One region of the Streptomyces sp. NPDC001348 genome, then DNA from elsewhere that is predicted to be linked to it. Evidence: riboswitches for the same ligand, from Rfam matches in the RefSeq annotation. Region 1 holds a riboswitch; each other region holds the start of a gene.

Region 1 (3,233 bases):
GGGCGCAGGTGTACGACGCCGGTGCCGGCCGCCTGGTGTGGTCGGTCACCCTGGACCGGGAGCTGGCCGAGACCGCGCTCGGCAAGATCGAGGCAGAGGTGGGGGAGGTGTACGCGGCCGTCGACCAGGACGGAGTCGACGGGCTCACGCTCATCGAACCCGGCTATCTGATGCCCCACCCGACGCTGCCCGCCGTACGGGTCCGGCGGCGCGACGACCTGTGGTGCGAGCCGATCAGCAAGGTCCTGCTGCGCCACCACACGCTGACGGACGACGAGTTGGCTGCCACGGCCCGCGCGGCCGTGGGCTCGCTGGCGACGGTCACCATGTCGGGACCGGGAACGGTCGAGTTGCAGCCGTGCGGCGTGACCAAGGCGACCGGGCTGGCGCTGGCCGCCGACCACCTCGGGCTGAGCGCCGAAAAGGCGGTCGCCTTCGGGGACATGCCCAACGACATCCCGATGTTCGACTGGGCCGCGCACGGGGTGGCCATGGCCAACGCCCACCCGGAACTGAGGGCGGTGGCGGACGAGATCACCCTGTCGAACGAGGACGACGGCATCGCCGTCGTCCTCGAAAGACTCTTCCCCTGAGGGAACCGGCCAGCCGGTCAGTACGCGCCGTACACGTTGTCGATCGAGCCGTAGCGGTGGGCGGCGTAGTTGCAGGCGGCCGTGATGTTCGCGATCGGGTCGTAGACGTCCCAGGAGGTTCCGGACACGTGGTACGCGTTGAACGTCGGGGCGATGACCTGCAGCAGGCCCTTGGACGGGGTGCCGGCGGCGGCGTTGGAGTCCCAGAGGTTGATCGCCCGCGGGTTGCCCGAGGACTCGCGCATCACGTTGCGGTAGATGCCGTTGTAGGTGCCCGGGATGCCGTGCCGCGCCATGACAGCGAGCGAATCGCGGATCCAGCCGTCCAGGTTGTTCGGGTACGTGACCGTGCTGGGCGCGGTCGTGGGCGTGGCGGCCGAAGCGCCGGTCGCGCCGACCAGCGGGAGGGCGAGCACGGCGGCACCGGTGCCGGCGACGGCGAGCTTGCGGGCGAAGCGGGTGAAGCGGGCAGGGCGGTGCTGAGCGGCAGCAGGCATGGCGAAGTTCCTCTCCGTCGCCTGCGAGGTGAGCTGTCGGGTTCGGGCTGGGAGGTGCCCGGCCGTGCCGTCCGAAGACGGCGCGACTTCACCCCGAGCCGTCCCGGAACGACGGGTGTCGCCCGGACCGGCGGCTTACCTGGGCCCCCCGCTCCTGCCGTACGCGAATGAGTTCGTCGATGGGTGTGACGGGCGGCGGCAGGATTCGGCGTCCGCCCGACGGCCGGGAACGTATGCGAGAGCACATGTCCGGAACAAGCGTCGGATTCACATAAAGTCCTAGTTGACCTTGTTCCGTGGCGTATTGGGGGCTTGATCCTTTGCGTTTGCCAAGCCTCAACTGGCCCACCGTGAACGGGGAGACGCGATCCGGGGTGGCGGACTCCCCCCGGGGGTGGCGTGACCCAATTCACGAAATGGCAATCGCGGCAAAAAGGGCATGAAGGGCGCGGTGTCGGGTAGGTGCTGCGGGCGTGGCGCTCGGAGTCGATCGCCGGAGTCGAGGCACTCTGGTCGTACTTCTGGGTAAGCGGATAAATATCCGTCCTTATCGACCGATCGAAAACATAACGGTCGTGATCTGATAGCGCCCGTCCTGTAACGGTGGGCGCCCTCGGTGATCGAAAGCTGACCGGATACGCTGACTCGAGTGAGGGCAGCGACCTATCGACAAACCGCGTAATCGCCAGCAGACACCAGCAGACAGGAGACCCCTCGTGACCGTCGTCGGGCCATTCGGGCTGAGCGTGCGGGACCAGGCTCTGGAAGCCGATGTCCAGGCCGGAATGGCGGCTGTCGAGGAGGGCCTGCTCGAAGCCACCAAGAGTGAGGTCCCGTTCATCACCGAGGCCGCGCAGCACCTCGTGCGCGCGGGCGGGAAGCGTTTCAGGCCGCTGCTCGTGATGCTCGCGGCACAGTTCGGGGACCCGTACGCGCCCGGGATCGTGCCCTCGGCCGTCGTCGTCGAGCTCACCCACCTCGCGACGCTGTACCACGACGACGTCATGGACGAGGCCGCGGTGCGCCGCGGCGTGGCCAGCGCGAACACCCGCTGGGGCAACTCCGTCGCCGTCCTCACCGGCGACTTCCTCTTCGCCCGCGCCTCGCAGATCCTCGCCGACCTCGGCCCCGAGGCCGTACGGGTGCAGGCCCTGGCGTTCGAGCGGCTGGTCACCGGACAGATCCTGGAGACCGCGGGACCGCAGGACGGCCGGGACCCGGTCGAGCACTACCTGGACGTGCTCAGCGGGAAGACCGGCTCGCTGGTGGCGGTCTCCTGCCGCTTCGGCGCGATGATGTCCGGGGCCGACGAGACCGTGGTGGACGTCCTCACCCAGTACGGCGAGCGGCTCGGCGTCGCCTTCCAGCTCGCGGACGACGTCCTGGACATCGCGTCCGACTCCCACGAATCGGGCAAGACCCCGGGCACCGACCTGCGCGAGGGCATCCCGACCCTGCCGGTGCTGCGCCTGAGGGAGCGGGCGGCGAGGCTCGGCCTGGCCGAGGACATCGCCCTGTGCCGTCTGCTCGACTCCGACCTGACCGACGACGCCCGGCATGCCGAGGCCCTCGCCGGCCTGCGCGCCCACCCGGCACTGGAGCAGGCCCGCCGGGACACCGTGCGTTACGCCGAGGACGCGCGTGCCGCGCTGGCCCCACTGCGCGAGTGCGACGCGAAGGCGGCGCTGATGGAACTGTGCGACGCGGTGGTGCACCGGGCCGGTTGACGGGGCGCCCCGCTATCTGTGCCCCCGACCCCTACGGGTCGGGTGGATATCCCGCCTCCCCGTGTCATACCGCAGGCGTACGTCGAGTTGCCTCCCGGGGGTGACGCATCCTCACCGCCGATTTGGTCAGATGGAAACCACGGAAATCACCACTCCTCACCGATTCGGGTGAGAATGGCGGCTCAGGGTGGGACCAAATGTGCGAGGACGGCCGCCGCCGACGACGGAGGTAAGGCACACATGGCACCGTACGAATCCGACGACACCACGGCCGACGACACCACGGCCGACGACACCACGGCCGACGACACCGCGGCCGCCGGACGCCGCAAGGCGGCCCGCTATGTCGTACCGGTCGCGGTGGTGGGGGTGGCGGCGGCGACCATCGGGCTGGTCCCGGCGCTCGCCGACTCGGG
Region 2 (3,233 bases), on a different contig from region 1:
CACACCCGCACCCTGCCGCGGCCGCCCTCCGGCCGCAAGGCCACCGGGGACCGGCGGTGGCCGACGGTGGGCCGACGGTGGCCGACCACAATTGCGTACGACCTTGTCGGTGCCCTCGGTTAAGGTGACCGGCCTGGACAGAGGGGGGTTACGGCGTTGCGTGTCGACATGGGGGCCGTGCGGGGCCGAGTGGTTCCGGTCGTCCTGCTGGCGGCCGTGCTGGGCGGCTGCGCGGGATCGCCGGACGGCGAGGACGTGAGGTCGTCGCCGAGCGCGTCGACGACGGGCGGCGACTCCGGGACGGCGACCGGCGAGGTCACCGAGAGCGGCGGCAGGACGGGCGCCGCCGGTTCCGCCTGTGAGCTGCCCGTGACGTTCGATGTCGCCAAGGGCTGGAAGGCGAAGGCGATCGAGGCCGAGGCGGACGCGAGCGGGGCGGCCGGCGACCTCGCCGACGCGCTGCTCCACCAGGGCCCGGTCACCGCCGTGTGCGAGATCGACGCCAAGCCGGCCGGCCACATCGGCTTCCTGCGCGTCTGGAAGGGGAAGCCGGGCGGCGCCGACGCGCGCGCCGTCCTGCGGGCCTTCGTCGCGGCGGAGGACAACACGGGCAAGGAGAAGTACCGCGCCTTCAGGACGGGCGGTGTCTCCGGCGTCGAGGTCGACTACGTCTACACGAGCAAGCTCCTCGGGGAGTCGAAGAAGGAGACCGCCCTCGCGGTCACCACGCCGCACGGCCCGGTCGTGCTGCACCTCGGCGGGCTCGACACGGAGGAGCACGAGAAGATGCGTCCGGCGTACGAGTTGGCGAAGCGGACCCTGCGCATCGTGTGAACGCCGGGCCCGGCCGTCAGCACGGCCGGGTGGAGCGGCCCAGGTAGGTGAGGGGGCCGGGGTCCCGCACCGGGATCTCCTGGAAGCCGAGTCGGTCGTAGAACGCGCGAGCCGCGGTGTTGGCGGTCACCATGCCGAGGTGGACCGCGGGGGCCCCGCGCTCGTGCAGCGCGTTCAGCAGGGTGTCCATCAACCGGCGCCCGTAGCCGCGCCGCTGCCATGCCGGCAGCAGGTCGATGTGCAGGTGCGCGGGATGGGCGGCCAGTTCCGGCAGGAGCATCCGTTCGGGGCGGTGCAGCAGCGCCACCATCTCCTCGCTCGGCGTGCGCGGCGGCGCCGAGGGCCTCGGGTAGCGATCGGCCACCCGGGGGATCCACGTCTCCCGGAAGTTCTCGACGAACCGCTGCGTGTCCGCGGTCCCGACGACGTAGCCCACCGGCCGTCCCCGCCCGTCGTCCAGGACGAAGGCGAGTTCCGGCTCCAGGGCGCAGTACGGCTCGGCGAACAGGGTCGGCATCAGACGGTGGTCGGGATACAGGGCACGCGAGTCGCCGCCGTTGTGGGCGGTGCGGACGCATACGTCGGCGACGCCCGCACGATCCGACGGACGGTAGGGGCGAATACGGGGCATGGGGTCCATGAACGCCATCCTGACGCCTATGGAAGCGCTCCCACAACGCACGTCGCCGCCCGCGGACCGCACCGCCCCGGGCAACGCGCCGAGCGCACCGGGCCACAGGCGCAACCCCGCCTCGGGAAGGCCACCTTGGGTCCTCCGGCGGTTCAACTGACGCGCCCGCGAGGACGGTTTGAGCCGTCTTCACCAAATGATCACCAGCAGCAGGACGAATATCACAATTACGTATCGGACATTCCGCGCTTCAACCTTCACACCAGCCACACAAGTTGGTTAGGTTGGCGACCAGACCGCACGGCTCCCCCCGGCGAACCCCGCCGGGCCGCGCGGCCTCCGCCGAGTCCGGTGTCCCCGCGGGGCAGCCGGAGCCGGGGACCCAACCGACTTGGGGTGAATCGGCCCGACCGCCCGACGGGGCAGGGGTCGTAGGGCATGCCTTCCACCATCGACCGCCCGAACCCGACAGCTAACCCGGTAGGCGGAGCACGGAAGGAGTACGGCCCCCATGGCGCGCGAAAGCCGCGACGAGGTTCGGCAGCGAATCGACAGCCTTTACGACCAGACCGAGAACGCCACGGGGAACTTCAACGCGACCCGCGCGTCATCGGGGGGAACGCGCGGCCGGGGCGTACGCCTGCGCAGGCCGGACCGGGGTGCCGACCCCGGGCTGGACAACATCGCCCGGCAGTGGATGACGGGGGCGCGTTCCAAGCTGGGTCCCACCGTTCCCGCCGCGCTGCCCTCGGACCGGACGCCGTCCCGCACGTCCAGCGCCGGGCTGGACAATGTCGCCCGGGAGTGGATGACGGGGGCGCGTTCCAAGCTGGGTCCCACCGTTCCGGCGGTACTGCCCAAGGACCGGACGCCCAAGCGCTCGCCGGAGCGGCGCCCCGGCGCCATTGTCCCGATCCCGGAAGAGCTGCTGGAAGCGGCCGGGCGCTCCCTGCCTGAGCTGCCCGCCGGGCCCACCGGGCAGGGGGGCGGCCGTGCCGTACCGGAGCTGACCGCGCGCCCCAGAGCGGAACTGACCGCCGGGCCCGTCGCCGCGCTGCCCGCCGTGCCGGAGCCGCGGCGGGAGACGGCCCTGGCGCTGCCCGCTGCCGCGCCGCGGCGGTCCTCGCCGCTGGCTTCGAAGGGGAAGTACCAGCAGAAGCTCGCCGCGGCCCGGGAACTCCTCTCCCGCCGGATCGCACAACCCGACTCGTCCGCACCCCGCCCGGCGGCCGAGCCCGCCCGTCCCGCCATGCAGACCTGGCGCGGCGACCCGGAGCAGGCTCTTCAGCCCGAGGAGCACGAGTGGCTGCGCCGGCAGTGGTCCGGGCTCAGCGCGGGTCTGTCCGCCGTGGGCGGTGGTACCGCCGACGGAGGTGCGACAGGCGCGACGGCCGGTGCCGGCACGGCCGCTCCCGGGGGCGCGTTCCCCGGCGCCTCCCTGGGCGTCGCCGCCCAGGGTGCCGCCCCCATGACCGGCACCGGAAACTTCAGCGTTCCCAACCCCCTGACGGACAGCGGCTCCTTCGCGGTGCCCAACCCCGTCGCGGGCACCGGAACCTTCGCCGTCCCCAACCCGCTGACGGACAGCGGCTCCTTCGCGGTCCCCAACCCCGTCGCCGACAGCGGCTCCTTCACCGTCCCCAACCCTCTGGCGGACAGCGGCTCCTTCGCGGTCCCCAACCCCGTCGCCGGCACCGGCTCCTTCGCCGTCCCCAACCCCCTCACCGACAGCGGCTCCTTCGCCGTCCCCAACCCGCTGACGGACAGC
Region 3 (3,233 bases), on a different contig from region 1:
TCCGTACGTCCTGCTGTCCGCCGCCGTGTCCCTCGACGGGTACCTCGACGACACCGGCCCCGACCGGCTGCTGCTGTCCAGCCCGGCCGACTTCGACCGGGTCGACGAGGTACGGGCGTCCGTCGACGCGATCCTGGTCGGCGCCGGCACCATTCGCGCCGACAACCCGCGCCTGCTGGTCAACTCGCCCGAGCGCCGGGCGGCCCGGCTCGCCGCCGGGCAGGCGGAGTACCCCCTCAAGGTCACCGTCAGCGGCTCCGGCGACCTGGACCCGGACGCGAACTTCTGGCACACCGGCGGCGAGAAGGTGGTGTACACCACGGACGACGGTGTCGAGCGGGCCCACGCCCTGCGCCTTGCGGCCGACATCGTCCCCCTGGGCCCCGACCTCGACTGGCCCGCACTGCTCGAACACCTCTACGCGGTGCGCGGAGTGCGCCGTCTGATGGTCGAGGGCGGCGGCACCATCCACACCCAGCTGCTGCGGCAGGGCCTGGCCGACGAACTGCAGCTCGTCCTGGCGCCCCTCCTGGTCGGCGACCCGGCCGCCCCCCGCCTCTTCGGCCCCGGCGGCTACCAGGCCGGCCGTCTGCGGCTGCTGGAGACCCGCCGTATCGAGGACGTCGTCCTGATGCGCTACGAGCCGACCGCACCCGGCACCGGCCCCTCGGCCGCCCCCGCCGACCGCCACTGGCTGCGGATCGCCTGCGAGCTGGCCGCACTGTGCCCGCCCTCGGAGACGGCGTTCAGCGTCGGGGCGGTGGTCGTGGCCGCCGACGGCACGGAGCTCGCCCGCGGCCACTCACGCGAAGGCGGCGACCCCGTGGTCCACGCGGAGGAGGCGGCGCTGGCCAGGATCCGGCCCGACGACCCCCGGCTGGCCGGCGCCACGGTGTACAGCAGTCTCGAACCGTGCGCCCGGCGGGCCTCCCGGCCGGCGCCGTGTGCCCGGCTGATCCTCGACGCGGGGGTGCGGCGGGTGGTCACGGCATGGCGGGAGCCGGACACGTTCGTCACCGGGGCCGACGGGAGCGGGCTGCTGGCGGCCGGGGGCGTGGACGTGGTCGTGGTGCCGGAGTGCGAGACGGCGGCGAAGGCGCCGAACCGGCACCTGCCGGCCTGAACCCGGCTCCACCCCACCCGGCTCCCCCCGGCTCCGGGGGACACGGAAAACGCCCTGGTCGCAAAGGTGTGTGCGAGGCGCCCCGCGCATGGCGTACACTGGTGACACAACGACGCGGGGTGGAGCAGCTCGGTAGCTCGCTGGGCTCATAACCCAGAGGTCGCAGGTTCAAATCCTGTCCCCGCTACTGAAGGCTCAGGGCCGGAATCCAGCACATGGATTCCGGCCCTGGGTGTTTGTGCCCCCCGACGGCACCCGTGCGGCGGTCAACTCGCCCTGTTTTCACCGGTCATGGTGCGTAAGTTCCCCTGTGAAGACATGAATGATCAAGCTGGATCCCTTGGAAACCGACGGGTAGGACCATTAACGTTCGATAACGCGCGGTCGTCCCAGCCGTCACCCGAGGCGGCTCCGTGCGCACGCGCCGAATCCCGAAAGGGAACCGGGGAACCACCACTTGGGGTGAATCACGCGAATGCCCTTGTGAGCTCGTCGAGTTCACGATCGGTATACGCGCGTAGGAGACCTTCCTGCTCCGAACCCGTCAGCTAACCCGGTAGGCGTTACGGAAGGAAAGGAGCACGCCCGCGTGGCGTCCAACCGGCCTGCCCCCACAGCCCCGTTCGTGCCGAGCCAGCGCACCGACACCTTCGGCTACGGCGAGTACCGCACCGACGAGGGTCCCTGGGAGGAGTGGAACCCCACCGAGGAGTCCCTCCGCCCGGAACGCGGCCGGCACCGGGTCAGCAAGCAGCGCGGCGGGGGATTCGCCCGCAGCTCCACCGTTCTGGGCGTCGGCGTCATCGCCGCCGTGGGCGCGGGCGGCATCGCCAGTGCCAACACCGGCAAGCCGCCGGTGTCCATATCCCTGCCCGACATGTCCTCCGTCAGCTCCCTGCTGGGCGAGGACGGGGGCGGCGCGAAGGCCACCGCGGCCAGCCTGACCGACGTCGGCGTGGCGACCGCCGACAGCGACCAGGGCGGCACCGACGCCGGTGAGGCCCTGCGCAACCGGATCATGGCCCAGGCCGAGCTGCAGAAGAGCCAGGTCGTAGGCAAGGCCACCGCCGCAGCGGTGGCCGCCGCCGGGAAGCAGTCCGCGGACGCGGCCGCCAGGGCGGAGAAGACAGCCGCGGTCCAGGCCGCCGCCGCCAAGGAGAAGGCGAAGGCCGCCGTGGCGAAGCAGGCCGAGGCCGACCGCCTCGCCGCGCTGGCCAAGCAGTACACGCTGCCCACCTCCTCGTACACGCTCACCGGCACCTTCGGCCAGCCGGGCTCCATGTGGTCCTCCGGCTACCACACCGGCCTGGACTTCGCGGCGCCGACCGGCACCCTCATCAAGGCCATCCACAGCGGCACGGTCACCGAGGCGGGCTGGGCCGGAGCGTACGGCTACCGCACCATCCTCACCCTCGACGACGGCACGGAGCTGTGGTTCTGCCACCAGTCCTCGATCAACGTGAAGGTCGGCCAGAAGGTCGCCACCGGTGAGGTCATCGGCCGTGTCGGCGCCACCGGCAACGTCACCGGCCCGCACCTCCACCTCGAGGTCCACCTCGGCGGCCAGGCCACCGCCGTCGACCCGATGGCGTGGCTGCACGGCAAGGGCCTCAACCCCTGACGCGTCCACGGGCGCCCATGCGGCGCCCGTGAAGCGGAATGCGAGCTACCGGACCGGTTGTTGAAGAGAGACATGACTTCCCTTCGCAAGCTCGGCCACTCCGACCTCGAGGTCTTCCCGCTCTCCCTCGGCGGCAACGTCTTCGGCTGGACCGCCGACGAGGCACAGTCCTTCGCCGTCCTGGACGCCTACACGGCCGCCGGCGGCAACTTCATCGACACCGCCGACTCGTACTCGGCGTGGGTCGACGGCAACGAGGGCGGTGAGTCCGAGACCATCATCGGCAACTGGGTGAAGGCCCGCGGCAACCGTTCCGACGTCGTCATCGCCACCAAGGTCAGCCAGCACCCCGAGTACCAGGGCCTGACCGCCGACAACATCAAGGCCGCGGCCGACGCGTCCCTGCGCCGCCTCGGCACCGACCACATCGACCTGTACTACACCCACTTCGACAAGACCGAGGTCCCCGTCGAGGAGATCATCGGCGCG

The links. Region 1 has a riboswitch for cyclic di-AMP ahead of ACWC21_RS12395 (transglycosylase SLT domain-containing protein). Riboswitches for the same ligand answer to the same signal wherever they lie in the genome.
Region 2: it holds a riboswitch for cyclic di-AMP, as region 1 does, so the genes downstream of both, ACWC21_RS02525 (NlpC/P60 family protein) here and ACWC21_RS12395 (transglycosylase SLT domain-containing protein) in region 1, are expected to answer to the same signal.
Region 3: it holds a riboswitch for cyclic di-AMP, as region 1 does, so the genes downstream of both, ACWC21_RS06665 (M23 family metallopeptidase) here and ACWC21_RS12395 (transglycosylase SLT domain-containing protein) in region 1, are expected to answer to the same signal.

Annotation. Positions count from the first base shown of each region.
Region 1 covers NZ_JBSFIK010000009.1:88,050-91,282, reverse strand. The annotation lists gene ACWC21_RS12400 (HAD family hydrolase) at 1-593, shown strand, start outside; gene ACWC21_RS12395 (transglycosylase SLT domain-containing protein) at 611-1,090, opposite strand; cyclic di-AMP (ydaO/yuaA leader) riboswitch at 1,094-1,279, opposite strand; gene ACWC21_RS12390 (polyprenyl synthetase family protein) at 1,807-2,817, shown strand; gene ACWC21_RS12385 (LolA family protein) at 3,058-3,233, shown strand, end outside.
Region 2 covers NZ_JBSFIK010000002.1:154,810-158,042, forward strand. The annotation lists gene ACWC21_RS02510 (flavodoxin family protein) at 1-3, opposite strand, end outside; gene ACWC21_RS02515 (lipoprotein) at 169-834, shown strand; gene ACWC21_RS02520 (GNAT family N-acetyltransferase) at 851-1,474, opposite strand; cyclic di-AMP (ydaO/yuaA leader) riboswitch at 1,796-1,968, shown strand; gene ACWC21_RS02525 (NlpC/P60 family protein) at 1,977-3,233, shown strand, end outside.
Region 3 covers NZ_JBSFIK010000004.1:314,182-317,414, forward strand. The annotation lists gene ACWC21_RS06655 (dihydrofolate reductase family protein) at 1-1,123, shown strand, start outside; tRNA gene ACWC21_RS06660 (tRNA-Met) at 1,237-1,310, shown strand; cyclic di-AMP (ydaO/yuaA leader) riboswitch at 1,536-1,701, shown strand; gene ACWC21_RS06665 (M23 family metallopeptidase) at 1,713-2,744, shown strand; gene ACWC21_RS06670 (aldo/keto reductase) at 2,817-3,233, shown strand, end outside.